Regions from separate parts of the Shinella sp. 838 genome, predicted to be linked through region 1. Evidence: predicted binding sites of a transcription regulator. Region 1 holds the regulator's gene; each other region holds the start of a gene.

Evidence for each region. The regulator LexA, encoded in region 1, represses DNA repair genes until DNA is damaged. The targets are predictions, from matches to a motif close to TGTTCNNNNTGTGTTCNG.
Region 2: the regulator LexA is predicted to act here: its motif matches at 3,093-3,110, upstream of P9A16_RS12425 (YifB family Mg chelatase-like AAA ATPase).
Region 3: the regulator LexA is predicted to act here: its motif matches at 4,289-4,306, upstream of dnaE (DNA polymerase III subunit alpha).
Region 4: the regulator LexA is predicted to act here: its motif matches at 2,174-2,191, upstream of P9A16_RS16580 (ImuA family protein).

The regions. Positions count from the first base shown of each region.
Region 1 is NZ_JARSBQ010000001.1:1,545,479-1,553,374, forward strand. Features, by position in the region: gene lpxB (lipid-A-disaccharide synthase) at 1-808, shown strand, start outside; gene gltA (citrate synthase) at 840-2,129, opposite strand; gene P9A16_RS07325 (ComEC/Rec2 family competence protein) at 2,438-4,894, shown strand; gene lexA (transcriptional repressor LexA) at 4,888-5,613, opposite strand; gene P9A16_RS07335 (molybdopterin molybdotransferase MoeA) at 5,712-6,935, opposite strand; gene moaC (cyclic pyranopterin monophosphate synthase MoaC) at 6,935-7,432, opposite strand; gene trpC (indole-3-glycerol phosphate synthase TrpC) at 7,446-7,896, opposite strand, start outside.
Region 2 is NZ_JARSBQ010000003.1:178,542-186,437, forward strand. Features, by position in the region: gene P9A16_RS12410 (sn-glycerol-3-phosphate import ATP-binding protein UgpC) at 1-974, shown strand, start outside; gene P9A16_RS12415 (endonuclease/exonuclease/phosphatase family protein) at 971-1,963, shown strand; gene gshB (glutathione synthase) at 2,036-2,980, shown strand; gene P9A16_RS12425 (YifB family Mg chelatase-like AAA ATPase) at 3,244-4,776, shown strand; gene P9A16_RS12430 (hypothetical protein) at 4,869-5,066, opposite strand; gene P9A16_RS12435 (VOC family protein) at 5,182-5,580, opposite strand; gene cysK (cysteine synthase A) at 5,642-6,610, opposite strand; gene P9A16_RS12445 (LysE family translocator) at 6,741-7,358, opposite strand; gene P9A16_RS12450 (LysE family translocator) at 7,565-7,896, shown strand, end outside.
Region 3 is NZ_JARSBQ010000002.1:706,786-714,681, reverse strand. Features, by position in the region: gene P9A16_RS11145 (Type 1 glutamine amidotransferase-like domain-containing protein) at 1-531, opposite strand, end outside; gene dnaE (DNA polymerase III subunit alpha) at 552-4,049, opposite strand; gene P9A16_RS11135 (hypothetical protein) at 4,388-4,966, shown strand; gene P9A16_RS11130 (ABC transporter ATP-binding protein) at 4,988-5,674, opposite strand; gene P9A16_RS11125 (lipoprotein-releasing ABC transporter permease subunit) at 5,684-6,991, opposite strand; gene proS (proline--tRNA ligase) at 7,025-7,896, opposite strand, start outside.
Region 4 is NZ_JARSBQ010000004.1:433,817-441,712, reverse strand. Features, by position in the region: gene P9A16_RS16585 (DUF6504 family protein) at 1-1,469, opposite strand, end outside; gene P9A16_RS16580 (ImuA family protein) at 1,381-2,142, opposite strand; gene P9A16_RS16575 (hypothetical protein) at 2,317-2,622, shown strand; gene P9A16_RS16570 (hypothetical protein) at 2,723-3,049, opposite strand; gene P9A16_RS16565 (GlxA family transcriptional regulator) at 3,138-4,157, opposite strand; gene P9A16_RS16560 (DMT family transporter) at 4,288-5,151, opposite strand; gene P9A16_RS16555 (aminotransferase-like domain-containing protein) at 5,348-6,748, shown strand; gene P9A16_RS16550 (ABC transporter permease) at 6,745-7,527, opposite strand; gene P9A16_RS16545 (ABC transporter permease) at 7,531-7,896, opposite strand, start outside.

The DNA.
Region 1 (7,896 bases):
CCCGAGTGTCTGGGCCTGGAAGCAAGAGCGCGCACCGCGCATGCGCGCCTATGTCGACCATGTCCTCGCGCTTCTGCCGTTCGAGCCTGCCGTGATGGAGCGGCTCGGCGGCCCTGCGACCACCTATGTCGGCCACCGGTTGGTCAGCGATCCCAACATCCAGCAGGTTCGTGCCGCACGGCTTGCCCGTGGCGAACGCGCGCCGGGCGAGTGCGCGTGCCTGCTGCTTCCCGGTTCACGCGGCACGGAAATCACCCGTCTGCTGCCGGTCTTTGGCGAAGCGGTGCAGGAAATTATCGGGCGCAACCCCGGCACGCGCTTCCTTCTGCCGACCGTGCCGCGGCAGGAGGCGCTGGTGCGGAAACTGACGGCGGACTGGCCGGTGCAGCCGCAGATCACCGTTTCGACCGCGGAGAAGTGGCAGGCCTTCATCGAAGCCGATGCGGCGATCGCGGCCTCCGGCACCGTCATCCTCGAACTGGCGCTCGCGCGCGTGCCTGTCGTCTCGACCTATCGTTTCGACTGGCTCGCCAACCTCTTCCTCGGCAAGGTGAAGATCTGGACGGCGGCGATCCCCAACATCATTGCCGACTACACCGTCGTGCCGGAATATCTGAACGACATGGTGCGCCCCGGCAGTCTGACCCGCTGGGTCGAGCGGCTTTCGACCGATACGGCCCAGCGCAGCGCCATGCTGGAAGGCTATGACCTCGTACACACGCGCATGCGGACACAGCGCCCGCCCGGCGAAACTGGCGCGGCGGTCATCCTGGACCTTCTTGCAACAAAAAAGCCCGGTCGAAACTGACCGGGCTTTTTCATGGATGGCTCCGCTGAAATCAGCGCTTGGAGACCGGTACGTAGTCCCGCTTCGGGGCACCGATATAGAGCTGGCGCGGGCGGCCGATACGCTGCTCCGGATCCTCGATCATCTCGTTCCACTGGGCGATCCAGCCGACCGTGCGGGCGAGCGCGAACAGCACCGTGAACATGGTGGTGGGGAAGCCGAGCGCCTTCAGCGTGATGCCGGAGTAGAAGTCGATGTTCGGGTAGAGCTTCTTCTCGATGAAGTAGTCGTCCGTCAGCGCGATGCGCTCCAGCTCCATGGCGACTTCCAGCATCGGATCGTCCTTGATGCCGAGTTCGCCGAGAACCTCGTGCGTCGTCTTCTGCATGATGCGGGCGCGCGGGTCGTAGTTCTTGTAGACGCGGTGGCCAAAGCCCATCAGGCGGAACGGGTCGTTCTTGTCCTTGGCCTTGGCGACATATTCCGGGATACGCTCGACCGAGCCGATTTCCGCGAGCATGTTGAGCGCGGCTTCGTTGGCGCCGCCATGGGCCGGGCCCCAGAGGCAGGCGATGCCGGCCGCGATGCAGGCGAACGGGTTGGCGCCGGAGGAACCGGCGAGACGAACCGTCGAGGTGGAGGCGTTCTGCTCGTGGTCGGCATGCAGGATGAAAATGCGGTCCATGGCGCGCGAGAGCACCGGGTTGACCACATAGTCTTCGCAGGGCACGGCAAAACACATGCGCAGGAAGTTCGAGGCGTAGTCGAGGTCGTTCTTCGGGTAAACGAAGGGCTGGCCGATGTGGTACTTGTAGGCCATCGCGGCGATCGTCGGCATCTTGGCGATCATGCGCAGCGAGGCGACCATGCGCTGGTGCGGATCGGTGATGTCGGTCGAGTCGTGATAGAAGGCCGAGAGCGCGCCGACACAGCCGCACATGACGGCCATCGGGTGGGCGTCGCGACGGAAGCCGGTGAAGAATCGGCTCATCTGCTCGTGCACCATGGTGTGGTGCGTGACGCGGTAATCGAAATCGTCCTTCTGGGACTTGGTCGGCAGTTCGCCGTACAGCAGAAGGTAGCAGACTTCGAGGAAATCGCCGTGTTCGGCCAACTGTTCGATCGGATAGCCGCGATGCAGCAGAACGCCTTCGTCGCCGTCGATATAGGTGATCTTCGATTCGCAGGACGCGGTGGAGGTGAAGCCGGGATCGTAGGTGAAGGTGCCGGTGTTCTTGTACAGCGTGCCGATGTCGATCACATCGGGGCCGATCGTACCGGATCGCGTCGGCAGCTCAACCGCTTTGCCACCGACCGATACACCCGCGCTTGTTCCTGTCATAACGATCCTCCGTTGTTTCCAATGGCGGCACGAAGTTGTGCCGGAACCATGAACATGCTCGTTTTGCTAGCCCATTTGCACCTGCCTGCCAAGCGAGACGAAAGGCAAATTGTGCATTGCGGAAATAGGCTTTCCGGCAACGCAATATCTACCCTTTCCAGCAAGTTTCAAGCAACTTTTACGCGTGTTTCGTGAAATGCGGAGGTAGCATCCTTTCTGTCTTGCTTAGCACTTGTGACGGCCACTGCTGATTGAAGTTTCCATCATTCGGTTGCACAATGGCAGTGTGAACGGGTGGGGCCGGGATCATGGAGAAGGGCAAGGTCGCAGAACGGCGGGAGGTGCCCGAGGCGCATGCCTGGCGGGCGGCGCCTGACGATGCTCCTCTGCCGGTCCCGGCACGCGATCCGCCGGCCCGCAGGGGCAGGGTCGTGATGCTTCTGACAGCGGCGGGGCGCCTGAGGAGTGCTTCCGAGACGCCGCAGACGTGGCGCGCCGCCTTCGCGCAGGAACGGGCACATGGCCATTTCTTCCTGTTCGTGCCGGTCTTCCTTGGTGCTGGAGCGGCCCTTTGGTTTTCCGCCGTTACTGATCCATCGCTTCCAGCACTGCTGCTTTTCGCTGCCTTCGCGTTCTGGCCCGCCTGGCGCTTCCGACATCGGGAGGACTGGACTGCGCTCGCCGCCGGGGCGATACTCTTCGTTCCGGTCGGCATGCTGCTGGCGGCGCTCGAAAGCGCGCGGCTCGATACGGTCGTGCTTGATGCGCCCGTTACCACCGATGTCAGCGGGCGGGTGCTGGCGCGCGAGAGTGACGAACGGGGTGCGATCCGCTACCGCATCGCGCTCGATACGACACGCGACCCGGTGCTCAAACGCCCGCCCGGCGTGGTGACGCTCCTCGCCCGCAGTCGGCATGCGCCGATCCCGATCGGCGGTGGGATAACCGGACGGGCACGGCTCGGGCCGCCCTCCGGCCCGGCGCTTTCCGGCCTCAACGACTTCGCCTTCGACGCCTATTTCGCCGGCACCGGCGCGGTCGGCTACTTCTATCAGGCCCCGCGTGCGGTTGCAGTGGCCGAGCCGGGCGTCGAGGGTCGGATTCGACAGACGGTCGCGACCTGGCGCAACAACCTCACCGAGCATATCCGCGGGCGGATTGGCGGCGATGCCGGCGCGATCGCCGCGGCCCTGGTGACGGCGGAGCAGCGGGCGATCAGCCCGGAAACGGTGGAGGCATTGCGAGAGGCGGGGCTTGCCCATGTGCTGGCCATTTCCGGGCTCAACATGGTGCTCGCCGCCGGCACTTTCCTCGTCGGCGCCCGCGTTCTGATGGCACTGATCCCGGGCTTTTCCGAACGCTATCCCGCCAAGAAGATCGCTGCCGCCGGTGCGCTCGCCATGGTGACGCTCTATATCCTCGTTTCGGGCGGTGCGATCTCCGCCGTGCGCTCGTGGATCATGATCTGCATCATGCTGGTGGCGGTGCTGTTCGGCCGTGCGGCGATCAGCCTGCGCAACGTGGCACTCTCGGCCATCGTCATCCTTGCCATGACACCGTCGGCCGTCACCAATCCGGGCTTCCAGATGTCCTATGCCGCAACGCTCGGGCTCGTCGCCGGCTATGCGGCCTGGCGGGAACGTCCCGTCCGCCGCGAGGGCGAGGGAGGGCGCCTGAAACTGTTCGGCGGTGCGCTGGGGCGCTTCTTCGGCGGGCTGCTCCTGTCCTCGCTGATCGGCGGCTTCGCGACCCTGATCTATTCCATCGGCCATTTCCATCGCATCCCGGCCTATGGACTTGCCGGCAACTTGCTCGCTATGCCTGTCATCAGCGCGATCGTCATGCCCTTCGGCCTCATCGCCGTACTGCTCATGCCTTTCGGCCTCGATGGCGTGCCCTTCGCGATCATGGGCAAGGGCATCGAGTGGATGATCGCGCTGTCGACATGGGTTGCGAGCTGGAAGGGCGAGATCGTCACCGGCCGCATTCCCTCGATTGCGTTCCTGCTGATCGGTCTTGGTGGCGGGCTTGTCTGCATCCTGCGCACGCGGCTGCGCCATGCGGGAACGCTGCTTGTCGGGATCGGCCTCGCCATCGCCTGCTTTCCGGCTGGAGGTGCCACGCCGGAAGCGCTGGTGTCCGAGGATGGCCGCCTCGTTGCCATCCTTCGCGGCGAAACCGTCGCCACAAACCGGGCAAGACCGCCAGACTTCATCTATGCGCAGTGGCGGCGCGCCCTTCGGCTCGGCGAACTTGTAAAACCCGAGATCCGCAGAAGCGCCGGCTTGACCCTTGAAGAAGCCGTCAGCACCACGGGTGCCGCAGAAAGCCGAAACAAGCCCCGGCGCAAGGCCGACCGGCAGAAGGCGAGGGACGCCATGGCGTCCGCGCTCGCGGCGGCCCGGGCCGGCAATGGCTTCGTCTGCGAGGCAAAGGCCTTCTGCGCCGCCGTCTCGCCAAGCGGCTGGCGGATCGTGACCCTCGACGACGTCGCCTTCCTGGGCACGGCCTGCGACGCTGCCGACCTCGTCGTCTTGTCCCTGGCCCTGCGGCTCGAGGCCTGCCGCTCGGGTGCGCGCCTGGTGACTGTGCGTCACCTGAGGCGAACCGGCGCCCTCGAAATCCACCCGGCCGCCGAAGGCCTATCCAACATCTTTTCAGCTGCGCAGGTCACACCGGCCGTGGAAAGTCTCGACCGGCCCTGGGCCCGCCACCGCAGCTACGACTGGCGCACGGGCAGTTTCGATCAGCCGGCCGATCAGTGATAGCGGCGAATGAGGCCGACCAGCTTGCCCTGGATTTTTACCCGGTCCGGCCCGAAGATACGGGTCTCGTAGGCGGGGTTTGCCGCTTCGAGCGCGATCGACGCGCCCTTGCGGCGAAAGCGCTTCAGCGTGGCTTCCTCGTCGTCGACAAGCGCGACGATGATTTCGCCGGGATTGGCGCTGCTCGCCGTGCGGATGATCACCGTGTCGCCATCGAGAATGCCGGCCTCGATCATCGAATCGCCCTTGACCTCCAGCGCATAGTGATCGCCGTTGCCGATCATCTCGGCCGGAACGGTGATGTCATGGGTGTTGTTCTGGATGGCGGAGATCGGCACGCCGGCAGCGATGCGGCCCATGACAGGCACGGAGACGGATGAGGAAACCTCGGCCACGGGCGTGCGCTGCGGCGGGGCGGCGACGGGAGCGGGGGGCTGCTTGCCGCGACTGCCCTCGATGACGGCAGGTGAAAAGCCGCGGCGCGGCTGCAGGCTCTGGGTATAGGCTTCGGGAAGCTTTATCACCTCGAGCGCGCGGGCCCGGTTCGGCAGGCGCCGGATGAAGCCGCGTTCCTCCAGCGCCGTGATGAGGCGGTGGATGCCCGATTTCGACGCGAGATCCAGCGCGTCCTTCATCTCGTCGAAGGAGGGAGGAATACCGGACTCCTTCATCCGTTCATGAATGAACAGGAGAAGTTCCTGTTGTTTCCGCGTGAGCATGGCCCCTCCACCGAGAATCGAGTGAAACAAATCCAGAACAGACACTATCTGTTCCATATGTGTTCTGCAAGGGGCTGCTGAAACAATAATAGTACTGTTCAGGCGGATGGTTCGCGCAGGAGAAGCACTGTACAGGGCGCGCCTGCAGGGGCCGCCGGCGCGTGGGGTGCGCGGACGAGAAGGGCCTCGGATGCGGAGAAGGCCTTCATCATGGAGGAATCCTGCTTGTCGAGGGGCGTGACGAGCAGGTCTCCGGCGGGGTCGCGGGCAATGCGTGCGCGAACATAGTCCTGCCGGTGGTCGTTCTCCTTGAGCGGCACGGCGGCAATGGCCGGACGTTCGCGGTTTTCCGCTGGAAGGCGCGCGAGGCGGCGCACGAGGGGAACGAGGAAGAGGTGCGAGCAGACGAGACTCGAAACAGGGTTGCCGGGCAGGCCCACGACGTGCACGTCGCCGAGGCGGCCGACCATCAGGGGTTTGCCGGGGCGCATGGCGATGCGCCAGAAATCGAGGTCCATGCCGGCTTCGCCGAGCACGGGCTGCACAAGGTCGAAATCCCCGACAGATGCGCCGCCGAGTGTGACGAGCGCATCGATACCGAGCGACAGTGCGTGGCGCACGGCGTTCAGAATTGCGTCCTTGTCGTCGCCGACGATACCGAGGTCGATCACCTCGGCGCCTGCCGCGCGGGCGAGCGCAGCGACGCCGTAGGTGTTGGATGCAATGATCTGGCTGGCGCCTGGGGGCGTGCCCGGCGACACAAGCTCGTCGCCGGTGGCGAGCACGGCGATGCGCGGGCGTGCATAGACGGTCACCGCCGCATGGTTCATGGCTGCCGCGACCGTCAGGCGGCCGGCATCGAGCACGTCGCCGGTCCTCAGGACGATTTCGCCTTCGGAAAAATCCTGGCCGCGCGGGCGGATGTGGCGGCCCTTCGGTGTGAGGAAGGTGGTGCGGATGCGACCGTCTTCCAGGACCTCGGCATCTTCCTGCAGGAGCACGGTATCGGCGAAGGCCGGCAGCGGGGCGCCGGTGAAGATACGCACGGCCTCGCCGGGGCCTGCGGTGCCCTGGAAGGCGTGGCCAGCGGACGACATGCCCGCAACGCTCAGGATCGAGCCGAGCGTGGCTATATCCGCGTGGCGCACGGCATAACCGTCCATCGCGGAATTGTCGAAGGGCGGCTGCGTCAACTTGGCAGCGACATCCTCGGCAAGCACGCGGCCATCCGCCTCGTGCAGCCGGACCAGCTCTGTCTGCTGTGTCGGCCGGGCGGCCGAAAGCAGGCGATGGAGGGCGTCTTCGACAGGCAGCAGCGACATCAGCCTGCGTCTCCGCGCCGGTAGTCGCCGGAGCGTCCGCCGGATTTTTCGACGAGGCGGATGCCGCCGATCTCCATCTCGCGGTCTGCGGCTTTCGCCATGTCGTAGATGGTGAGGCAGGCGACGCTGACGGCGGTGAGCGCCTCCATCTCCACGCCGGTGCGGCCGGTCAGCTTGGCCATTGCCTCGATCCGCAGTCCCGGAAGGCTGCGGTCCTCGCGGATGTCGACCGCGACCTTGCTCAGCATCAGGGGATGGCAGAGCGGGATGAGGCTGGCGGTCTGCTTGGCGGCCATGATGCCGGCAAGCCGCGCCGTACCGATCACGTCGCCCTTCTTGGCGTCGCCCTTGAGGATGAGGTCCAGCGTTGCCGGCGCCATGCGGATGAACCCTTCGGCAACCGCGATGCGCACCGTCTCGGCCTTGCCGCCGACATCCACCATGTTGGCTTCGCCGGACGCGCCGATATGCGTGAGCGTGCGGGCCTCGCCCGTCATTTCGAGACCGCCATCATTCCGCTGCCAGCATGCCGGCCGAGCCGGTAAGGAGCTCGCGAGTGGCGGCCGCCACGTCATCCTTGCGCATCAGGCTTTCGCCGACGAGGAAGGTGGAGATGCCGACCTTGCCGAGGCGTTCGCAATCCGCATGGGTGAAGATGCCGCTCTCGCCAACGAGCAGGCGGTCATCCGGCACCATGCTTGCGAGCTTTTCGGAAACGGCAAGATCTACGTCGAACGTGCGCAGATTGCGGTTGTTGATGCCGACGAGCTTGGACTTGAGCTTCAGCGCGCGTTCCATTTCAGGCGCATCATGCACCTCGATGAGCACATCCATGCCGAGCGCGAAGGCGGCGTCTTCCAGCATCTTCGCATCGTCGTCGCTGAGCGAGGCCATGATGAGAAGGATGCAGTCCGCACCCCAGGCACGGGCTTCCAGCACCTGGTAGCCGTCGAACATGAAG
Region 2 (7,896 bases), on a different contig from region 1:
GCATGGTCGCGGGGCTGGAGACGATCAGCGAGGGTGAGGTGACGATCGGCCCACGCGTCGTCAACGATGTCGATCCGGCCGACCGCGACATTGCCATGGTCTTTCAGAACTATGCGCTCTACCCGCATATGACGGTCTACGAAAACCTTGCCTACGGCCTCAAGAACCGCCGCACGCCGAAGGCCGAGATCGACGCGCGCGTGGCGGAAGCCGCCCGCATGCTCGAACTCCAACCCTATCTGGAGCGAAAGCCCCGCGCGCTCTCCGGCGGCCAGCGCCAGCGCGTCGCCATGGGCCGCGCCATCGTGCGCAAACCCTCCGCCTTCCTCTTCGACGAGCCGCTCTCCAACCTCGACGCGAAACTGCGCGTCTCCATGCGCGGCGAGATCAAGCGCCTGCAACGCCGCGTCGGCACGACCTCCATCTACGTCACTCACGATCAGCTCGAAGCCATGACGCTGGCAGACCGCCTCGTCGTGCTCTCCGGCGGCAGGATCGAGCAGATCGGTCGCCCGCTCGATGTCTATCATCGCCCGGCGACAACCTTCGTTGCCAGCTTCATTGGTTCGCCGGCTATGAATCTCGTTTCCGGCGAAATCCATGGCAACAAACTCGCCCTCGGCCCGGCCCTCATCGACCTCGGCGCCACGGTCCCGGCACAGGGCACTGTGACCGTCGGCCTGCGTGCCGAGGACCTGCGTCTCCATCCGGGCGGGGAGGGCAGCCTGCCTTTCCGGATCGATTATGTCGAGGAACTGGGCGCCCAGCGTCTTGTACATGGTTTCGTCGGCGACCAGCCGCTCGTCGCCGCGGTCTCCTCGGAAAATCTGCTGCCGGAAACCGCGTCGCTCTCCATCGCACCCTGCCGGCTGCATTTCTTCGACAGTGCCAGTGGTCGGCGGATCGACTGGTCGCGCGAGGAGCGGTCGGAAACCCATGTCGCCGGCATCCCGGCGCTGGAGCCCGCGTCATGATCCGCGCGGTCGTCGACAGGTTGACCGCTCCCACTCCGGCGGAGCGTGCGGCGATAGCCGATCTCGAAAAGTCCATTCCGGCGCACGATGCCCGGATGGCGGAGCTTGCCTGCATGAACGCCGTGGAGAAAGGCGGCCGTGCCGAGCGCGCCGAACCGTTGCCCTTTCCCTTCACCGTCGCCGCGTGGAACCTCGAGCGTTGCCTCTTTCCGCTCGAAAGCGCCGAGCATCTCGGCGCGACCGGTGCCGAGATCGTGCTGCTCTCCGAAATGGACGATGGCATGGCCCGCACGCGCCAGCGTCACACCACGGCCGAGGTCGCCGGCGATCTCGGCATGGCCTATCTCTACGGCGTCGAATTCATCGAACTCGGCCTCGGCTCCGACACGGAGCTGGAATTCTGCAAGGATCCGTTCAATCGTCGCGGTCTGCACGGCAACGGCCTCATGGCCACCGTGCCGCTGCACCAGCCTTTCCTGCTGCGGCTGGAAGGTGAGCGGTTGTGGTTCATGGGCGAGGTCGACCAGCCGCGTCTCGGCGAGCGCATGGCGATCGGCGCTGTCGTCAACACGGAGGCCGGCCCACTCGTCCTTGCCTCCACGCATTTCGAAAGCGCCACGACGGCCGCCTATCGCGAGCACCAGATGAACGGCCTGATCGACGCGCTCGACGCCGCTTTCCCCGGCCATCCCGTCCTCATCGGCGGTGACCTCAACACGGGCAACCACGCCGACGGCGATTTCGAGGCCGAGGGGCTTTTTGCCCGCGCGGCTGAACGGGGCTTCATTCGCCATGGCGGCCCGCTGGACGGGATGACGACACGCCCGAGCCTCATCACGCGCTGGCCCGAGCGGGCGATGAAGCTCGACTGGTTTCTTGCACGCGGCCTCGCCGTCTCGCAGACGCAGATCGTCTCCTCGCTCTGCCCCTCCGGACGCCCGCTTTCCGACCACGACCTCATCACCTGCCAAATCGATGGCTTAGCCTGACCCCGTGCGAGGCCCGTTGCCATCGCGCCGCCCGCACCCTAAATGTGTCGGGCATTCCTGAGGGGACTTTCCATGGCAAAGATCAAGAACGTCGCGGTCCAGATGGACCATGTGTCGACCATCAACATCGCCGGCGATTCCACGTTCGCCATGAGCCTTGAGGCGCAGAACCGCGGCTACAGGCTTTTTCACTATACGCCAGACCGTCTGAGCCTGCGCGACGGCAAGGTCTACGCCACCGCCGAGCCGATGGAATTGCGCGACGTCAAGGGCGACCACTATACGCTCGGTGACCCCGAGCGCATCGACCTCTCGACGATGGATGTGGTGCTGCTGCGCCAGGACCCGCCCTTCGACATGTCCTACATCACCTCGACGCATCTCCTGGAGCGCATCCACCCGAAGACGCTGGTCGTCAACGACCCGGCCTGGGTGCGCAACTCGCCGGAAAAGATCTTCGTCACCGAATTCGCCGACCTCATGCCGGCAACGCTCATCACCCGCGATCCCGCCGAAATCCGCCGTTTCCGTGAAGAGATGGGCGACATGATCCTGAAGCCGCTCTATGGCAATGGCGGCGCCGGCGTCTTCCATTCTACCAAGGACGACCGCAATCTCTCCTCGCTGCTCGAGATGTTCGGCCAGATGTTCCGCGAACCCTTCATCGCCCAGCAGTACCTGCCGGACGTACGCAAGGGCGACAAGCGCATCCTGCTCGTCGATGGCGAGCCGGTCGGTGCCATCAACCGCGTGCCTGCCGAACACGACGCCCGCTCCAACATGCATGCCGGCGGCCGGCCGGAGCCGACGGAGCTGACGGCGCGCGAAAAGGAGATCTGCGCCCGGATCGGCCCGGCGCTGCGCGAGCGCGGCTTCCTCTTCGTCGGCATCGACGTCATCGGCGACTATATGACAGAGATCAACGTGACCTCTCCGACAGGCATCCGGGAGGTGCGGAAGTTCGGCGGCGCAGACATCTCCGCCCTGCTTTGGGACGCCATCGAGAGCAAGCGCTGAGCCGCTTGCCACCCGCGGCAAGGACCGTTGCGGGGCGTTCCGTTCGCGAACGTCCCGCCTTCGTTCCGTCATTGCAACCGAGTACAACCGGTGCGCGGAAAATTCCCTCGCAAGTTCTGTAATTGTTCTTGTTTCATTCCGAATTCCATGCCAGATTTGCGCCTGCAACCAGAAGGGGTTGCGGCAATCGTTTTCGGCGAAAACGTGTCGCGGTGCCTTGCGCGAAATGAAGCGCGGCGCGGCGGGAGCGGGCGGGGGCAATCATGGTGGCGCGGGTCGGTACGATTGCATTTCAGGGCATCGAGGGTGTGCCCGTCGATGTGCAGGTCATGGTCGCACCCGGCAAGGTGGGCATGCAGATCGTCGGCCTGCCGGACAAGGCGGTTGCCGAAAGCCGCGAGCGGGTGCAGGCCGCCCTGCACGCGTCGGGCCTCTCCTTGCCGCCGAAGCGCGTGACGGTCAATCTCGCTCCGGCGGATCTGCCGAAGGAAGGCAGCCACTACGACCTTTCCATCGCGCTCGGCCTCATGATGGCGCTCGGTGCCGTGCCGGGGGATGCGCTGGAGGACTACGTCGTCATCGGCGAGCTGAACCTCGATGGCACGATCGCCGCGGTCGCCGGGGCGCTGCCGGCGGCCATGGGGGCGAATGCGCTCGGCAAGGGATTGATCTGCCCCGCGGAAAACGGTGCGGAAGCCGCCTGGGCCGGCGGCGATCTCGACATCCTGGCACCGCGCAGCCTTATTGCACTCGCCAACCATTTCAAGGGCACGCAGGTCCTGTCCCGGCCGGCGCCCGCCATCCGTACGGCAGCGGCGGGCCTGCCGGATCTTGCCGATATCCGTGGGCAGGAGAGTGCCAAGCGGGCGCTGGAGGTCGCGGCGGCGGGAAACCACAACCTCTTGATGGTCGGCCCGCCGGGCTCGGGAAAATCCATGCTCGCCGCGCGCCTTGCCGCCATCCTGCCGCCGCTCTCGCCGCGCGAGCTGCTGGAGGTCTCGATGATCCATTCCATCGCCGGCCAGCTTTCCGGCGGGCGGCTGTCGGATCGTCGGCCCTTTCGTGCACCGCACCATTCCGCCACCATGGCCGCGCTGGTCGGCGGCGGATCGCGGGCAAGGCCCGGCGAGGTGTCGCTCGCCCACAATGGTGTGCTCTTCCTCGACGAACTGCCGGAATTCTCGCCGCAGGCGCTCGATGCCCTGCGCCAGCCGCTTGAAACGGGGGAGTGCATCATTGCCCGGGCAAACCATCGGGTGAGCTACCCTGCCGCCATGCAGCTCGTCGCGGCGATGAACCCCTGCCGCTGTGGCATGGCGGGTGAACCCGGCCGCAGCTGCGCCCGCGGTCCGCGCTGCATGAGCGACTATCAGGCCCGCATTTCCGGTCCGCTGATGGACCGTATCGACATCCGCATCGACGTGCCGGCCGTTTCGGCGACGGACCTCATCCGCCCCATGGCTGCCGAGGCCAGCGAGACCGTCGCCCGCCGCGTTGCCCGTGCCCGCGCCCTGCAGGTCGATCGTTTTGCCCGGCTCGGCATGGCCTCCGTCACCAGCAATGCGCGTGCTTCGACCGCGCTCGTCGAAAAGGTGGCGGAGCCCGATCCCGGTGGCCTCCAGCTTCTGCGCGATGCCGCGGAAAAGATGCATTTTTCCGCGCGCGGCTATCACCGCGTCCTCAAGGTCGCCCGCACGCTCGCCGATCTCGACGAAACGCCCATCGTCGGGCGTATTCACCTTGCGGAGGCAATCTCCTACCGCATTGCGAGCGAACGGCTTTCCGCGGCGGCGTGATCCTGGAGCATTTCCAGCCGAAGCGGGATCGTTTCGGCGGCGGGCAATGCGGAAGAAACAAAGGAGATAGAGCATTTCCGGTGAACACGGATTTACCGGAAATGCTCCAGCGACATGGATACACCACAAAACCAAAGCCCCACCAGCCGAAGCGAAATCGCTTCGGTGCCGGATGGTGTTGAGAACAAGTTTTGCAGCCACTCCGGTGAGCCGGATTTCATCGGGATTGTTCTGACGGACGCGTAGACCTCCCGGTCGCCGGTGCCATTCGTCGCACCGTTGCCGATCAAGTGCCTCCCGCCTTAGAGGCCGAGGATTGTGTCGCGACCCGAGCCGTCCTTGATTTGGAGAGGATCGTGCCAGGTTGATCGGTGGCGGGCGAACGGTGCGCCTGCCGATAGAGGCTCAAACCGGGTCTTTGAAGACGGCTTCGATAGCGTGCCCGTCGGGATCGATCACGAAGGCCGCATAGTAGGCCGGACCGTAGTGGAGCCGAAGGCCGGGCGGGCCGTTGTCGCGTCCGCCGGCGGAAAGGGCGGCCTGATGGAAGGCGTCCACCGCGCTGCGGCTGGGTGCGGCGAAAGCGACGTGAAAGCCCGGTCCCGGCGGGGCGGCGACCATGCCGCGGTCCTTCAGGCAGAGCTTGTCGCCACTGCCCGGCGGCCCGTAGCCGACGGCCTGATCCGGTTCGCCGGGGCGGATATCCGACCACACCCGCCCGTAGCCGAGCGGCGCCAGGGCCGCGTCGTAGAACGCGGCTGCGCGGAGAATGTCGCGAACGCCGAGGGAGAGATGGTGGAGCATGAAGTGCCCGCCGGGAAATGGTGGCGGCCCGCCTTGCGCATGGCGCGACGGGCCGGGAGCCTCAGCCGCCGAGACCTTCGAAGAGCGCGGTGGAAAGGTAGCGCTCGGCAAAGGAGGGGATGATGACGACGATGGTCTTGCCGGCGTTTTCCGGGCGGCTGCCGACCTTGACGGCGGCGGTGAGCGCTGCGCCGGAGGAGATGCCGACCGGTACGCCTTCCAGCCGTGCCACGAGGCGGGCATTTTCGAAGGCCTCGTCGTTCGTGACGGTCACGACCTCGTCATAGACGGACGTATCAAGGACCGCCGGCGCGAAACCGGCGCCGATGCCCTGGATCTTGTGCGGGCCGGGAGTGCCGCCGGACAGGACCGGGCTGTCGGCCGGCTCGACGGCGACGACCTTGAAACCGGGCTTCCTTGCCTTGAGCACCTGGCCGGCGCCGGTGATCGTGCCGCCGGTGCCGATGCCGGAAACGAGGATATCGACCGCGCCGTCCGTGTCGTTCCAGATCTCTTCGGCGGTCGTCCGGCGGTGGATTTCGGGATTGGCCGGGTTCTCGAACTGCTGGGGGATGATCGCGCCGGGAATGGTGGCGGCCAGCTCCTCTGCCTTGGCAATCGCGCCCTTCATGCCCTTCGGGCCTTCGGTCAGCACAAGTTCGGCACCGAGCAGCGCCAGCATCTTGCGCCGCTCGATCGACATGGTCTCCGGCATGGTGAGAATGAGGCGGTAGCCCTTGGCGGCGGCAGCGAAGGCGAGGGCGATCCCCGTATTGCCCGAGGTCGGCTCCACCAGCGTCGAGCTGCCGGGCGTGATCCTGCCATCGGCTTCGAGCGCCTCGATCATCGCCACGCCGATACGGTCCTTTACCGAGGCGATCGGGTTGAAGAATTCGAGTTTTGCAAGAAGGGTGGCCGAAACGCCCTTTTCCTTCGCAAATTTGTCGAGCCGCACGATCGGCGTATCGCCGATCGTCTCGGTGATGGAGGCGTAGATACGGCCGCGGCCGGGTTTGCGGGTGTCGGTCATCGGGTGCTCCCTCGGTTCTCGTTCCGCAGAAGATAGGAGCGAATGGTGCCGGAGACGAGTCCGGATTTCGCGACAAAAGTGCCGAAAGCGGAATAATCCGTTTCCTGCCGGTGCAAAACCGGATGAACCTTCACGCCGCGCGGGTTGCGATGTAAGCGGCGGTTCCGGCGAGAATGCCGGCGGCGATCCGGTTCATCCGCTGCAGCGCCTTCGGCTGCTTCAGGAGAAGCCTCGCGCGCGAGGCAAGGGCGATATAGGGCACCAGCACGACGAGCAGCACCACGAAGGTCGCGGCAAGCAGCATGCCGTAGTCTTCAAGGCCGATCGCCTCAAGATCGATCAGCGTCGGCACCAGCGCGACATAGAAGAGCATGGTCTTCGGGTTGCCGAGCGTCACGAAGAGACCCGAGAGGAACGACATCGTCATGCTGCTCGAGGTCCGCGCCTCGATATCCTGCGGGATGAGGCCGCTCGTCCAGAGCTTCCAGGCGATATAGCCGAGATAGAGCGCGCCTGCGATCTTGATCAGCATGAAGGTCGTGGTGAAGGTCTGGGCGATGAAGGCAAGGCCCAGGATGACCGCCGTCAGATAGATCATGTCGCCGAGGATGAGGCCGAGCCCCATGAAGAAAGTGGGCCGGAACCCCGAGCCGAGCGCCCGCGCGACGATCGCCGTGATGCCGGGACCGGGAATGATGGCAGCGATGAACAAGGCGCCACAATAGGCAAGCAGGACAGCGACGGTCATGACGGAACTCCGAAGGATCCTGTTCTTCTAGCGCACTTCCAGCCCAGGAGCGAAGCGGTTTTGTAGCGCTCTAGACGGAACGGAAAACCGGGCTTTGGAAAACTGCGCTGCACACCTTTCACGCCTCCATGGCGTCGGGGGAGATGGGCACTTGCGGCGGGCTGGAAACGCGCGATATGTCTTGTTCCCGCCATGGAGGATCGTGGATGCCCGACGTCACCAGCCTTGCCGCCTTTGCCCTCATCGCGCTCGGCATGGTGCTGACGCCGGGCCCGAACATGATCTATCTCATCTCCCGCTCGATCTGTCAGGGGCCGGCAGCCGGTCTTGTCTCGCTTGGCGGCGTGGCGCTCGGTTTCGTGTTCTACCTCATCTCCGCAGCCCTTGGCATCACCGCGCTTCTGATGGCGGTGCCCTATGCCTATGATGCGCTGCGGTTTGCCGGCGCGCTCTATCTGGCCTGGCTTGCCTGGCAAGCGCTACGTCCTGGCGGGCGCTCCGCCTTCGAGGTGAAGGCGCTGCCGCGAGACAGCAACCG
Region 3 (7,896 bases), on a different contig from region 1:
GTAACGAAGGAGCGCGGGGAGATAGGCCGCGTCGTCATCGAGATGCGGGAAGAATTCCAGCGGCATCAGATCGAGGGCTTCGCCCTCCACATCCTCCGGCGGTTCTCCAAGGAAGAGCGCGTCGGTCGCGATTGTCGGCGCCATGAGGATGGCGCCCGCGCTGACCCCGATCAGGACACCGCCGCCTCGTGCCCAGTCCCGCAGGGGCGCGAGCAGCGCACTGCGCTTCAGCCGCATCAGGAAATCGCCGGTATGCCCGCCGGAAAGGTGAATGGCATCGCAGGCGAAGAGCCGGGCGACGTCCATGGCATCCCGGGTGAGGTCCAGGTCGTGATAGAGAGAGAGATCAAGGCCGAGCCGCGCGTAATAGGCCCTGCCCGCCTGAAAAAACGTATGCTCCGGATCCGGGCCCGACGCAACGTAACCGATCCGGGCGCCGCCGCGCCGCTCACGAAGGAGGCCCAGGAGACAGGCATCGATCTCCGCGCCCTCGCCCGCGGTCTGGTCGCTGTAGAGGACGAGGTTGACCAAGGCACTCCGTCTCCCGTGCCTCAGACCAGTTCCACGTCCAGCACACCCGGCGTGGAGCGCATGGCGGCGGCGATTTCCGAGGAAATGCGGAAGCGTTCGTTGAGCTCCACCTCGATTTCCCGCTGGCCGTTGTCCTTGATCACGATGAAGGAGACGAGACCGTCGCCCTTCGTGTTGAGATGGGCGGCGATGGAGCGAAGCGGGCCGCTGTCGCGCACGTAGACGCGCAGCGCCTTCTGCGTCTGCAGCGATTCCTCCTCCAGCGAGCGCAGCGTCTGGATGCGCAGGCCGATGCCTTCCGGCCGCTCTTCCGCCTGCACGGTCAGGACCAGCGACTTGCCGGGCTCCAGCAAGTCGCGGTACTGGTTCAGCATTTCGGAGAACAGCACTGCCTCGAACTGGCCGGACGAATCGGAAAAGGCGACGATGCCCATCTTGTTGCCGGTGCGCGTCTTGCGCTCCTGCTTGGAGGTCACGGTGCCGGCGAGGCGACCGGCGGTCGCGCCACGCTTCACCGCCGCGGCGAAGTCACCGAAGGTCTGCACGCGCATCTTGGAGAGGATCGGCGCATAGGTGTCGAGCGGGTGGGCCGACAGGTAGAAGCCGAGCACCTGGAATTCGCGGTGCAGTTTTTCCGAGGCGAGCCAGGGCGTGTAGGACGGAAGCGTGATGACCTCCGGCCCCGTTGCCGCGCCCATGCCGAAGATATCGCCCTGCCCGCTCGTCTTGTTTTCCTGCGCGCGCTGGGCGGCGCCGAGAAGCCTGTCGAGGCCGGCGATCATCGCCGCGCGATCATGGCCGAAACAATCGAAGGCGCCGGCGACGATCAGGCTTTCGAAGACCCGGCGGTTGACGAACTTGGGGTCGATGCGCACGCAAAAATCTTCCAGACTCTTGAACGGCGCCGTACCGCGCACATCGACGATATGCTGCACCGCGGCCCCGCCGACGCCCTTGATGGCGGCAAGCGCATAGTAGATGCGGTTTTCCCCGGTCTCGAAATGAGGGAACGAGGTCTGCACCGAGGGCGGGATGACTTCGATACCGAGCCGGCCGGCATCCTGCCGGAAATCGTTCAGCTTGTCCGTGTTGGACATATCGTAGGTCATCGACGCGGCGAGGAACTCGACCGGGTAATGCGCCTTGAGATAGGCCGTCTGGTAGGAGACGATGGCATAGGCGGCAGCGTGCGACTTGTTGAAGCCATAGTTCGCGAACTTGGCGAGCAGGTCGAAGATGAGATCCGACTGCGGCTTCGACACGCCGTTCTTGACGGCGCCATCGACGAAGCGGGCGCGCTGCTTGTCCATTTCCTCCTTGATCTTCTTGCCCATGGCGCGGCGCAGAAGATCGGCTTCGCCGAGCGAATAGCCGGACAGGACCTGGGCGATCTGCATCACCTGTTCCTGGTAGACGATAACGCCCTGCGTCTCCTTGAGGAGATGGTCGATCATCGGGTGGATCGATTCGATCTCCTCCTCGCCGTGCTTGCGGGCGTTGTAGACCGGGATGTTCTCCATCGGGCCCGGGCGATAGAGCGCCACCAGCGCGATGATGTCTTCGATGCAGTCGGGCCGCATGCCGATCAGCGCCTTGCGCATGCCCGCGCTTTCCACCTGGAACACGCCGACCGTCTCACCGCGCGACAGCATCTCGTAGGTCAGCTGGTCGTCGAGCGGCAGGCTTTCGAGCTTTACCTCGATTGCGCGCTTGCGGATGAAATCGACCGCCGTCTTCAGCACCGTCAGCGTCTTCAGGCCGAGGAAGTCGAACTTGACGAGGCCGGCCTGCTCGACCCATTTCATGTTGAACTGGGTGACCGGCATGTCGGAGCGCGGATCGCGGTACATCGGCACGAGCTGCGAGAGCGGACGGTCGCCGATCACGATACCGGCGGCGTGCGTCGACGCGTGGCGGTAGAGGCCCTCGATCTTCTGGGCGATGTCGAGCAGGCGCGCGACCACCGGCTCCTTCTCCGCCTCTTCCTGCAGTTTCGGCTCCTCCTCGATCGCCTTGTAGAGCGGCGTCGGGTTGGCCGGATTGTTCGGCACGAGCTTGCAGATCTTGTCGACCTGGCCATAGGGCATTTCGAGCACGCGGCCGACGTCGCGCAGCGCCGCGCGCGCCTGCAGCGACCCGAAGGTGATGATCTGCGCCACCTGCTCGCGGCCGTATTTCTGCTGCACGTAGCGGATCACCTCTTCGCGGCGGTCCTGGCAGAAGTCGATGTCGAAGTCCGGCATCGAGACGCGTTCCGGATTGAGGAAGCGTTCGAAGAGCAGCGAGAAGCGCAGCGGATCGACGTCGGTGATCGTCAACGCATAGGCGACGAGCGAGCCCGCGCCCGACCCACGCCCCGGGCCGACGGGGATGTTGTGCTGCTTGGCCCATTTGATGAAGTCGGCAACGATCAGGAAGTAACCGGGGAACTTCATGCGCTCGATGACGCTGAGCTCGAAGTCCAGCCGCTCGCGATAGTCCTGTTCCGTATAGCCCGGCGTCAGGCCGAGCAGTTCCATGCGGCTTTCCAGCCCCTCCACGGACTGGCGCCGCAGTTCCGCGGACTCCGCGCGCTCCGCCTCCTCCGGATCGTCCGTCGCACCGGTGAAACGCGGCAGGATCGGCCCGCGTGTCTGCAGCACGAAGGAGCAGCGCCGGGCGATCTCGATCGTGTTCTCCAGCGCCTCCGGCAGGTCGGCGAAGAGCTTCGCCATGTCCTTGCGGCTCTTGAGATAATGGTCCGGTGACAGGCGGAAACGGTTGTCGTCCGACACCATCGCATTGTGCGCCACCGCCATCAGGGCGTCATGCGCATCGTAGTCGTCGGGGGCCGGGAAGAACGGCTCGTTGGTCGCGACCAGCGGCACGTCCTCCGCATAGGCGAGCTCGACCATGCGCCGTTCATGCTGCCTGTCAAAGCGGCCGTGCCGCTGCAATTCGATATAAAGCCGGTCGCCGAACACCTGCTTCAGCGCGTGAAGCCGCGCCCGTGCGACGGCAGGCTGGCCGGCGAGGAAGGCCATGTCGACGGGGCCGCCGAGCGCGCCGGAAAGCGCGATCAGTCCTTCCGCTCCCTCTTCCTGCAGCCAGCTATAGGCAATGCGGATCGCCTGGCTGCCTTCGCCGCCGAGATAGGCACGGCTGACAAGCGCGACGAGCCGCGCGTAGCCCGCATCCGTCGCCGCGAGAAGGACGATCGAAGGCAGCTTTGCAAGCTGGGCCTGCCCGCCGCGCCGCTCGCCTTCCCCCTCGTCTTCCATGTCGATGGACAGCTGGCAGCCGATCAACGGCTGAATGCCTTCGCCGACTGCCTTCTGCGAGAATTCGAGCGCGGCGAACAGGTTGTTCGTGTCGGTGATCGCGATCGCCGGCTGCTGGTCGGACGTCGCCTTGCCGATGATCTTCTTGATCGGCAAGGCGCCCTCGAGCAGCGAGAAGGCCGAATGGACGCGCAGATGCACGAATTCCGGCGTCTCTCCGATTGTCACGCCATCCGTCTTCTGCGCCGCGTCCGCCATGCCATCACCCTTCCGATCAGGAAGGGAAGCTTAAGCGGATTCGCACCCCTCCCGTCCAGACCGTTCTTGGCGTTGCACCCGCTTTCCACGCATGCAACACCGAACGGACGGGGACATACAGTCAGATGCCGAAGAGGATGACGGAGAAGCTGGCGACGAACATGGCCATGGAGGTGAATGCTGCAAGATCACGAAGAAAATCGGTCATTGTGGCTCCCTTTCCTTTTATGTTTTTATTTTGTTCTATTATTGTTCTCATGTCAACCCTTATCCACAGGCCCTCTGGACCGGCATTGCGCGGCACAATAAGGTCGCGTCGATCACATGGAGGAAATGAGATGAAGTCGTTGAGTGCCGCCCTTCTGCTGTCGCTTGCCCTGCCCCTTGCGGCCGCGGCCGCGGACTTTCCGGCCGAGCGCGTCGCAGCCATGGCGAGCGGCGACTGGAACAAGGACGGCGTGGCCGATCTCGTCCTCGTCGCAACGCCGGGCGACAACAGCGGCGAGGACAACGGGCTTTACGTCTATATCGCCAAGCCGGAAGAGAACCGCCTGACGCTCGCCCTCACGCTGCCCAACACCATCTGGGGAAACCTCGCCATGTATGGGCAGGAGCCGGAGCTCGCCGCGCTCGCCAACGGCTCGTTCACGCTGACGACGAAGAACGATTCGGTCGGCCGTGACCGCTGGCGGCAATCACTGACCATCGCCTACCGCAATTTCGATTTCATCGTCGCGGGCTATACGTTCTCGTCCTACGACACGCTCAATCCGGACGCCGGCAGCGAATGCGATCTCAACGTTCTGACCGGCAAGGGCAAGGCCCGCGGCCAGCCGATTGCCGGCAGGGCGCAGTTCGTGCTGCTCAAGGATTGGCAGGACGATGTCGGCCGCTCGATCTGCGGCCTCGACAACTGACAGGAAAAACCGGGACCGGCCTCAGGCGAGTTCGCGCACGAGGCCGTCCTCGATCGTCACGCGACGATCCATCAGGCCGGCAAGCTCGTGGTTGTGGGTCGCGATAAGCGCGGCAAGGCCGGACTGGCGGGCGAGCGCCTCCAGCGCCTCGAAGACATAACCCGCAGTCTCGGGGTCAAGATTGCCGGTCGGCTCGTCAGCCAGCAGAAGAAGCGGCGCATTGGCGACGGCGCGCGCGATGGCGACGCGCTGCTGCTCCCCGCCGGAAAGTTCCGAGGGGCGATGGTCTGCGCGATGGCCGATGCGCATGTAATCGAGCAGCTGGGCGGCGCGCTCGCGCGCCTCCGCCTTGGTGAGGCCGGAGATGAGCTGCGGCATCATGATGTTTTCCAGCGCGCTGAATTCCGGCAGCAGGTGATGGAACTGGTAGACGAAGCCGATCTCGCTGCGGCGGATTGCCGTGCGCTGGTCATCGGCGAGCGTCGCGCAGGAATGGCCGTTGACGAAGACCTCGCCGGCATCCGGCTTCTCGAGAAGGCCGGCGACATGCAGCAGGGTCGACTTGCCGGTACCGGACGGGGCGACGAGCGCAACGGTCTCGCCACTCTTCAGCGTGAAATCGGCTCCCTTCAGGATCGACAGCAGGGTCTCGCCCTGGCCGTAGTGCCGTTCGATGCCCTTCAGTTCCAGAGCGACGCGCGCATTCATGCGTTTATCCTATTCGTACCGCAGGGCCTGGACGGGATCGAGCTTGGAGGCACGCCAGGCAGGGAAGATCGTCGCGAGGAAGGAGAGCGCCAGCGCCATGACGATGACCGAGACCGTCTCGCCGGCATTCATGTCCGCCGGAAGCTGGCTGAGGAAATAGAGCTCCGGATTGAACAGCGTCGTGCCCGAAAGCCACGAGAAGAACTGCCGGATCGATTCGACATTGAGGCAGACGACAACCCCGAGCAGCACGCCCGCAAAAGTGCCGACCGTGCCGATCGCCGCGCCCGTCATGAAGAAGATGCGCATGATCGAGCCTGACGTCGCCCCCATGGTGCGCAGGATCGCGATGTCGCTGCCCTTGTCCTTCACCAGCATGATGAGGCCGGAGATGATGTTGAGCGCGGCCACGAGCACGATCAGCGTGAGGATCATGAACATGACGTTGCGCTCAACCTGCAGGGCCGAGAAGAAGGTGCGGTTGCGCTGGCGCCAGTCGGTGATGAAGATCTGGCGTTCGGCGGCGGCCTCGATCGGCTGGCGCAGGTCGTCGACATCGTCGGGGTTGGCGACGAACAGTTCGATCGACTGCACGATGCCTTCGGCATTGAAATAGAGCTGTGCTTCTTCGAGCGGCATATAGATGATCGACGCGTCGTATTCCGACATGCCGATCTCGAAGATGGCGGAAACCGTGTAGGTCTTCACGCGTGGATTGACGCCGAGCGGCGTGACGTCGCCCTCGGGTGCGACGAGCGTGATCTGGCCGCCGGCGCTGAGGCCGAGCTGTTCGGCCATACGCGAGCCGATCGCGACGCCGCTGCCGGCGGCAAAGCCCACGAGGTCGCCTTCCTTGATGTTGTCGGAGACGGCCTTCATCTTGGCAAGGTCGTCGGCGCGCACGCCGCGCACCAGCGCGCCGGTCCCCGCGCCCGCAGTGCCGGAGGCCAGCGTCTGGCCCTCGACGAGCGGGATCGCCATGGTGATGCCCGGGACAGCGGAAAGCCGCTCGGCGAGAGCGGCATAATTGTTCAGCGGCGTATCGATCGGCTGGACGATCATGTGGCCGTTGATGCCGAGGATGCGCGAGATCAGCTCGGTGCGGAACCCGTTCATGACGGCCATGACGATGATGAGCGTTGCGACGCCCAGCATGATGCCGATGAAGGAGAACCCGGCAATCACCGAGATGAAGGCTTCCTTGCGCCGGGAGCGCAGGTAGCGCCAGGCGACCATCCGCTCGAAGGCGGAGAACGGGCGGCTCTTGTTGAAGGCCTGCGCCCCGGTTGCAGATGCACCGCTCGCTGCGTCAGCCATGATTCCTCCCGTTGCCGCCTGCGCCTGCGGGCATCAGTTGCCGGATGTCAGGCGGTTGATCGCCGCCTCGATGGTCAGCGTCTCGCGCTCGCCGGTCTTGCGGTCCTTGATCTCGACCTCACCGTTCGCAATGCCCCGCGGACCGGCGATGACCTGCAGCGGCGCGCCAATGAGGTCGGCGGTCGCGAACTTCGCGCCGGCACGTTCATCCTTGTCGTCGTAGAGCACGTCGATGCCGGCGTTCAGCAGTGCGCCGTAGACTTGCTCGCAGGCCGCGTCGCAGGCGGCATCGCCCGACTTCATGTTGATGACGACGACTTCGAACGGCGCGACGGCCTTCGGCCAGATGATGCCGTTCTCGTCATGCGAGGCTTCAATGATGGCGGGCACGAGGCGCGTCGGGCCGATGCCGTAGGAGCCCATGTGCACGGTGTGTTCCTTGCCGTCAGGGCCCTGAACCTTGGCACCCATGGCTTCGGAATATTTCGTACCGAAATAGAAGATGTGGCCAACCTCGATGCCGCGGGCCGACAGGCGTTCGCCTTCCGGAATCGCCTCGAAGGCGGGCGCGTCGTGCATCTCGGAAGTGGCGGCATAGCGCGAGGTCCACTTTTCGAAAATGCCCTTGAGGCCTGCGGCGTCCTCAAAGTTGGTGTCTTCGCCGGGAACGTCGAAGTTCAGGAAGTCCTTGTGGCAGAAGACTTCGGATTCGCCGGTATCGGCGAGAATGATGAATTCGTGGCTGAGGTCGCCGCCGATCGGGCCGGTATCGGCGCGCATCGGGATGGCGCGCAGGCCCATGCGCGAGAAGGTGCGCAGATAGGCCGCGAACATGCGGTTATAGGCGTGCACGGCGCCCTCGCGGTTGAGATCGAAGGAATAGGCGTCCTTCATCAGGAACTCGC
Region 4 (7,896 bases), on a different contig from region 1:
TCATTGCCGGAGCGGAAGAGCCAGAAGCGCGCTCCCTCGGCGTCTTCCACCTGGAAATAATCCCGCACGGCCGCCAGTTCCGCATCGCGCTTCCACCATTCGCCGAAGATGCGCTCCGGCCCATCGGCCCGCTTGACCAGCCGCCGCACGCCCCGCCAGGTGAAGGAGGCGGGCGGATGGTCGGGCAGGAGCGCCATGACCTCGACCGGCTCCGGCCGGGCCAGAAGGCGCGCAGGACGCGGCCAGCGGCTTGGCCAGGTCACCCCGGTTTCGGGCGAAAGCGGCGGAATGCGGCGGAAGGAACGTTCCGGCACGTCGCTTTCGACCGGGGCGATGCGGTAGAGGCGCGCGGCACCGATGCGGTTGACGATCACGTCGACAAGGCCGGCAAGGTCCGCTTCCTCCGCCTCAATCAGGGAGGAGACGGCCTGCTGCAGGACGAGCGGTTCGGCCAGCGTCGCGGTCAGGTCCATGATCTCGATGCCGAAGCCGGGATCGATCGTCTCGAGACGGTCCGTCAGGAGACGGATGAGCTGTCTTTCGTCGCGCACGGCCCGTGCCGTGCCGATACGGATCGCCTGGAGGGAATTGTCGACACGATGGAAGAGGAGATCGAGCCGGCGGGCACCGAGACCGCATTTTTCCAGCGCCGCACAGAGATCGTGCACGAGGCTGGCCGTGTAGCGCGCGATGGTTTCGGGTGCGCCGATCGGCTCGCCGAAAACCTTCCGGACGGTGACGAGCTCCGGGTCGCGCAGCGGATCGACGGGTTCCGAAATCCGGCCCTGGAGCTGGTCGAGCCGGCGGCCGAGAAGCGGGCCGAAGCGCAGAACGAGCGGCGCGCGCGGCACGGCCAGCACCTCACCGATCGTAGAGAAGCCGAGCACGTGGAGACCAGCCACCGTTTCCGGCGCTATCCGCAATCCCGTGACCGGTAAGGGCGACACGGCCTCACCTGCCCTGCCCGGCGGAATGATACAGACAGGATCGGCGAGGAAGCGGGCGGCGGCATGGGCCGCGCCCCAGCTGTCGGCGATGGCGGCGCGGGCAAAGATGCCGGAGGCGGCAAGACGATTGACGAGGCCGGTCAGCATGTGCGCTTCGCCGCCATGCAGGTGATCGGCACCGGTCGTATCGATAACGAGACCGTCGGGCGCGTCCGGGGCGACGATGGGTGCATAGTGCTGCAGCGCCCAGAGCGCGAGGCGGCCCAAGGCGGCGGCATCGGCCACGGGGTCGGCCGGCATGCTGAGGACCCCGGGCAGCAGCGCATGGGCCTTGGTGAGCGGCATGCCGACGCGTAGGCCCGCCTGCTCGGCCGGCCGGCTCACCGCCGTCAGGATGCGGCGCGCGCCGTCACGGCCGACAAGCACGAGCCTGCTATCCGGCGGCGGCGCCGAAGTGCCGAGCGCCCGCCGCAGGCGATCGATCGGCCAGCCGGGAAGAAAAAGCGATACGACCCTCGGCATCGGTGGCCTCCACATCAAAGTCCGCCGCCTCGCCGGCCCGGCAACGGGCCAGTTTCAGCAGCCATTGCGCCCGGCCGATGCCGGGCACGGGAAGGGAAACGGAGGGCCGCATATAGACCCGCCAGCGCGTCACCGCGGCGGAGGGCTGCGCAAGGGCTTCCGTCTCCTTGCTGTGGCGGAAGCGGCGCAGGGCAAGACCGAGCGTGCCGCCGGCCTCCGCGGCAAGCTGCAGGCGGCGCGAGGCGGTCATCGACAGGCGCGCCACCTCGGCAACGACGGCCCCGAGCCCGCCATGGCGCAGCCCCTCTTCGAAACAGAGGAGCAGGCTCTTCTCGTCACCCGCCTCCACATAGAGGACACGGCCCGGCGCTAGCCCCGCCTGCGCCAGCGCCGGCGCGAAAAGATCTGGCCGCGTCAGGCACCAGAGCACCTGCCCCTTGGTGCGCGCGGCGATGCCGGCGGCAAAGAGCATGGCGGCGCTGGCCTCGACGGCATCGTCACCGCCACCGCAGATCTCGTGCAGGCTGGCCAGCGCCAGCCCGCCGCCCGGCAGCCGCTCGTCGATTTCGGGCACACCGAAGGGCAGCACCGCCCGGTCGCGCTGGGCGCGGCCGTCGAACTGCCGGATGCGGTCGCGCAGGTCCGCGACAACGGCATGGGCGGAGGCGGACATCGGCTTGGCAGCTCCCTGTTGAAAGGCTATATGTTCTCTTTTTGTTCTCAAATTCCGTAAGAGTCAATCGCCTGATCGCGCCGGAAAGATCACAGTTTGAATCATCGGCGGGAACCAAGTGGCGCGGCAAAAGTTCTCCCTTTCGCCATTCCATCAAATCCAGGAGACATGTCCATGGCTGACGAAAAGAGCACCGGAAAGCGTACGCTCGGCGTCGTTGAGGGGCGCGACAGCATTTCGGAAGACGCCCGCGCGGCAGCAGCGGAAGCGACGGTGAACGAGCAGATCGAGGCCCTGAAGGCGGAAATCAGCCGGCTGAAGGAATCCGCAGGGCTGATCGCCGAAGGAACCGGCCAGCTGGCGGTCGCCAAGGCGGAATCGCTGCGGGACGAGGTGCGCCAGACCATTCAGGCCAACCCGCTCGCCGCGCTGGCCGGCGCCGCCTTCATCGGTTATCTCTTCGGTCTTCGCCACCGGTGACATGCGTGCCCGGGGATACGGGGAAAACCAGGGAAACCCGCGTCTTGCCCCCGTTTCCTCACAGCATGAAAAAGCCCGGCCAAGCCGGGTTTTTGTCGGTTCAGAACCAGCGCTGCCGGCGCGGCGGTTCGCTTTCAAGCGAGCCGAGCAGATAGCCGAGGACGACACCGGCAAGGCCTGCGGTCAAGACGACCGTGGAGAGTGCCGCGGGATGCTCGCGCGCCGCCTGCGCGACGGCGGCACCTTCGTTGCGCACATATTTCGTTGCCGAACGAACGGCCGGGCGAGCAGCCTCCACGGCATTCCCGGCGCGGTCGCGGATGGTCTCATAGGCTTCGCTGCCGCGCTCGCCAAGGTCCTTCTGGAGCTGGGCGATCTCTGCGCGCAGGGCGGAAATCTGGGATTGGACGTCGTTGGTGCTTGCCATTGCGGTCTCCCGTTACAGTCTCTTGTCAGCAATAGAGACCGAACGGTTTTCGCGCGGCTTGGTTCCCGGCGGCCGGGCGTTTTGCCCCTCAGCCCGCCTGGCGGCGGCCGTCGCGGCGGATCTGCGAGGGCGTATCGCCGAAGGCGGCACGGAAGCGGCGGGTGAAATGCGACAGGCTTTCGAAACCGGTCTCAAGCGCGATCTCGATCAACGGCTTGTTGGTGCGCATCACCATGGTGAGCGCGGCGGCCATGCGGATCTTCATGTAGATCGCGCTCGGCGAAGCCCCCATATCGCCCTCGAACAGCCGCTCGAGCTGGCGGCGGGAGACGCCCGTCATGGTGGCGATGCTGTCGATCGACAGGAGGTCCTCGGTGTGCTGTTCCATCATCATGATGGCGAGGTGAACGCGCCGGTCGCGGGCTTCAAGGCCGAGCGGGTTGCGCGGCTGTACGTCGGTCGCATCACGCCGGTGGCGGATCTGCAGGATTTCCAGCGCATTGCGCTCGGCCGCCTCACCGACGTGGTGGCGCACGAGCGTTGCGGCAAGATCGGCAACGCTGCTGCCGCCGGCACAGGTGGCAACCTTGCCGTCAAAACGGAAGATCTGCTCCGACGTCGCCTCGATATCGGGAAAACGGCCGCGGAAATCACGGTGGTGCAGCCAGCTGACGCAGGCCGTATGCCCCTTGAGGAGGCCCGCCTCGGCCAGGATGAAGCTGCCCGTACAGAGGCCGATCAGCCCGACGCCGGCCTGGGCCGCCTTGCGCAGATAGGCCTGGGCATAGCTGTCTATGGGCTCTTCCACCGACAGGAGACCGCCGACGACGGCAATGTAGTCGAAACAGGAGGGATCGGCGAAGGGCGCGGTCGGGGCGACCTGGATGCCGCTCGACGAGGTGATGAAGTTGCGTGTGCTGCTCAAAACGTCCCAGTCACAATGGACGCGGCGCGAGCGATCCTCGCTGTCGCTGGCCAGCCGCAGCGTATCAACGAACAGCGCGAAGGCGGACAGGGTGAAACTTTTCGACAGGATGAAGCCGACGCGCAGCGCCTTCGGCGCCAGGGCACCGTTCATCTCCTTCGACGTCCGAACATCTGCCGCCATCCAGCTCTCCCAGGCCGTTCCGCCCGACACTATCGCCGAAGGCACGAGCCGCTGGCAAGAGCCATAGCAGATTTCACCCGCCACCTCCATTCCCCGAACGCCGCGGGCTGCAGGTCCCGGGCAGCTTTCGCTACCGCGCGAATTTGCGCGCGCCGGCAACGCACAGCACGATGGCGAGCGTCGTGACCAGCATCAACGGGCTCACACGCTCATGCAGCAGGCCGGCGGCAAGCAGGAGACCGAAGAAGGGCTGGAGCAGCTGTAGCTGCCCCACGGCCGCGATGCCGCCAAGCGCAAGGCCCCGATACCAGAAGACGAAACCGATCAGCATGCTGAAGACCGAGACATAGGCAAGCCCCGCCCAGGCGGCGCCGTCAATGCCGGAGAATGTCGCGGGCAGCGAGAAGAGGGCGATCACCGCCATCAACGGCAGAGAGAGGATCAGCGCCCAGGAGATGACCTGCCAGCCGCCGAGCGTGCGCGAAAGTTTCGCCCCTTCCGCATAGCCCAGACCACAGGCGATGATGGCGGCGACCATCAGCAGGTCGCCGACGAGCGAGACGTCCCCGCCCGAACTCAGCGCGAAGCCCACCACCGTGGCGCTGCCGATGCCGGAAAACAGCCAGAACAGCGGCTTCGGCCGCTCTCCGCCGCGCAGGACGCCGAAAAAGGCAGTCGCCAGCGGCAGCAGCCCGACGAAGACGATGGAATGGGCGGAGGTGACATATTGCAGCGCCAGCGCCGTCAGCAGTGGAAAACCGACGACGACGCCGAGCGCGACGATCGCCAGCGAAAAGAGCGTGTCGCGCGACGGCTTCCGCTGGCGCAGAGCAAGGAGCAGCGCCGCACCAAGAAGAGCCGCGATGACCGCACGCGCCGACGTCAGGAACAGCGGAGAGAAATCCGCCACCGCCACGCGGGTCGCCGGCAGCGAACCGCTGAAAATGATGACGCCGGTCAGCCCGCTGCCCCAGCCTTCCATGGATGTTCTCATCGATCTCATGCCTTTCCTGTGCAGAGCTGTTGCCATGGAGCGTCAAACCTCTTCCTGACTGACATTGCGGAAGCGGCTTTATTCCAGAGGAACAGTCCTGCCTTCCTAGGCTTGCAAGGCTGGAAAAGACAGAAACAGTGCAGTACAATTTCTCCAAACTGTACCCACATGCGAACCAGTACAAAAATGAGAAATCATGACTGACACAACACCGCACACGCGCATTTCGGAGGTCATGGCGACCATCGGCCACCGCATCGCCAGCCGTGCGCTCACGCCGGGTGATCGGTTGCCGTCCATCCGCCGGTTCGCCGCGAGCATGGGTGTCTCGCCCTCCACCGTCGTGGAGGCCTATGACCGATTGGCGGCGGAAGGGCTGATCCGGGCGCAGCGCGGTTCCGGCTTCTACGTCTCGCAGAGCGCTCTGCCCCCACTGAAGCTGGCGGAAGCGGCGACACCGAAGGCGCGTGCGGTCGATCCGTTCTGGGTGTCGCGGCAATCGCTCGATGCCGACACAGTGGTGCTCAAGCCCGGCTGCGGCTGGCTGCCGGCGGACTGGATGCCGGACGAGGCGCTGCGCCGCGCGATCCGCAGCCTTGCGCGCGGCGACAGCGATCTCATCGCCTACTACGGCAGCACGCGCGGCTCTTCGTTTCTGCGCCGGCTGCTGCTCGGCCGGCTGACGGAGGAAGGCATTGCCGCAGGGCCGGATCAGCTGATGCTGACGAGCACGGGCACGCAGGCGCTCGACCTGATCGGCCGTTTCCTGCTGCGCCCGGGCGACACGGTGCTGGTGGACGACCCCTGCTATTTCAATTTCCAGGCACTGCTGAAGGCCCACCAGGTGACGGTCATCGGCGTGCCCTATACGCCGTCAGGCCCCGACATCGCCGCCTTCGAGGCCGTGCTCGCGGCAGAGCGGCCGCGCCTCTATGTGACCAATTCGGCGATCCACAATCCAACGGGCGCTACGCTGTCGCCACAGGTGGCGCACCGGCTGCTAAACGCTGCCGCCGGCAGCGAGACGATCATCGTCGAGGACGACATCTTTGCCGATTTCGAGCCAGAGCCCTCCACCCGGCTTGCCGCGCTCGACGGGCTCGACCGCGTCATCCGCATCGGCAGTTTCTCCAAGACACTCTCCGCCTCGGCGCGTTGCGGTTACATCGCCGCGCGGCCGGACTGGATCGAGGGGCTGGTCGATCTGCAGATCGCCACCAATTTCGGCGGGCCGAGCCCGATGTCCAGCGAGATCATCGCCCATATGCTTGCCGGCGGTGGTTACCGCAAACACATGGAGGAGCTGCGCCGCAAGCTGGTGCGCGCCCGGCGCGAGGTGGCGGAACGGCTTTCGCGGCTCGGCATCACGCCCTGGCTCCAGCCGCGCGGCGGCTTCAACCTCTGGTGCCGGCTGCCGGAGGGGCTGGATTCCAGCGAGATCGCACAGGCAGCCGTTGCCGAGGGTGTCGTGCTGGCCCCCGGCAACGTCTTCAGCGTGTCGCAGAGCGCCGCCGGCTTCATGCGCTTCAATGTGGCGCACATGCTGGAACCGCGCATCTACCAGGTTCTGGCCAATACGCTGAAACGCATAGCCTAACGCCGTTTCGCCAGCATGGAGCGCGACAGCACCACGATGAGGCCGATCGCGACCGTCGCGGCGATGAAGAGGAAGGCCGCGGCGGCAATGGCGGGGCTGATATTCTCGCGGATGCTGGAGAACATCTGCCGGGCCAGCGTGCGCTGGTTGGGGCCGGCGACGAAGAGCGTCAGCACGACCTCGTCGAGCGAGGTCGCGAAGGCGAGCACCGCGCCGGAGAGCACGCCGGGCATGGCAAGTGGCAGCGTCACGCGCCGGAAGACGGTGGCGGGCGATGCGCCGAGGCTTTGCGCCGCCAGCTCCACCCGCTCGTCGATACCGGCGAGCGCGCCGGTGACACTGACCACCACGAAGGGCACGGCGACGACCGTATGGGCGATGATGACGCCGGCATAGCTGTTCGTCAGGCCGAAACCCGCAAGCAGCACCTGCATGCCGACGCCGAGCACGACCGCCGGCACCACCATCGGCAGCAGGAACAACGTGCGCATCGAGCCGCGGAAGAAGAGCAGACGGTTGCGCAGCCCGAGCGAGGCGGCCGTGCCGAGCACCGTGGCAAGCAGCGTCGTGCCCGTGCCGATGATCAGGCTGTTGATGATCGCCCGCCGCCAGGCATCGGCGGTGAACAGTTCCTCGAACCAGCGCAGCGACCAGGACGGGATCGGATAGGTGAGGATGACGCTCGAGGTGAAGGCGAGCGGCAGGATGGCGATGAGCGGCGCGACGAGGAAGAGGATCGCCAGCGTGGCGAAGGTGATCTTGGCGAATTTCATCGACATGGCCTAGCGCCTCCCCGGTTCATCGGAGGAGAGCCGCGCATAGACGCTGTAGAGCAGCAGCGTTGCGACGAGCAGAACGACGCCAAGGGCGCCGGCCATGCCCCAGTTCGCCGAGCCTGTGGCGTAGAAGGCGATGATGGACGAGATCATCTGGTCGCCCGGCCCGCCGATCAGCGCCGGGGTGATGTAGTAGCCGATCGCCGAGATGAAGACGAGCAGGCTGCCGGAAGCGACACCACGCAGGCTCAGCGGCAGAAGCACGCGCAGGAACGCCCGCAAGGGCGGCGCGCCGAGCGAGGCGGCGGCCGGCATCAGGTTCTTCGGAATGGTGATCAGCACGGAATAGATCGGCAGCACCATGAAGGGCAG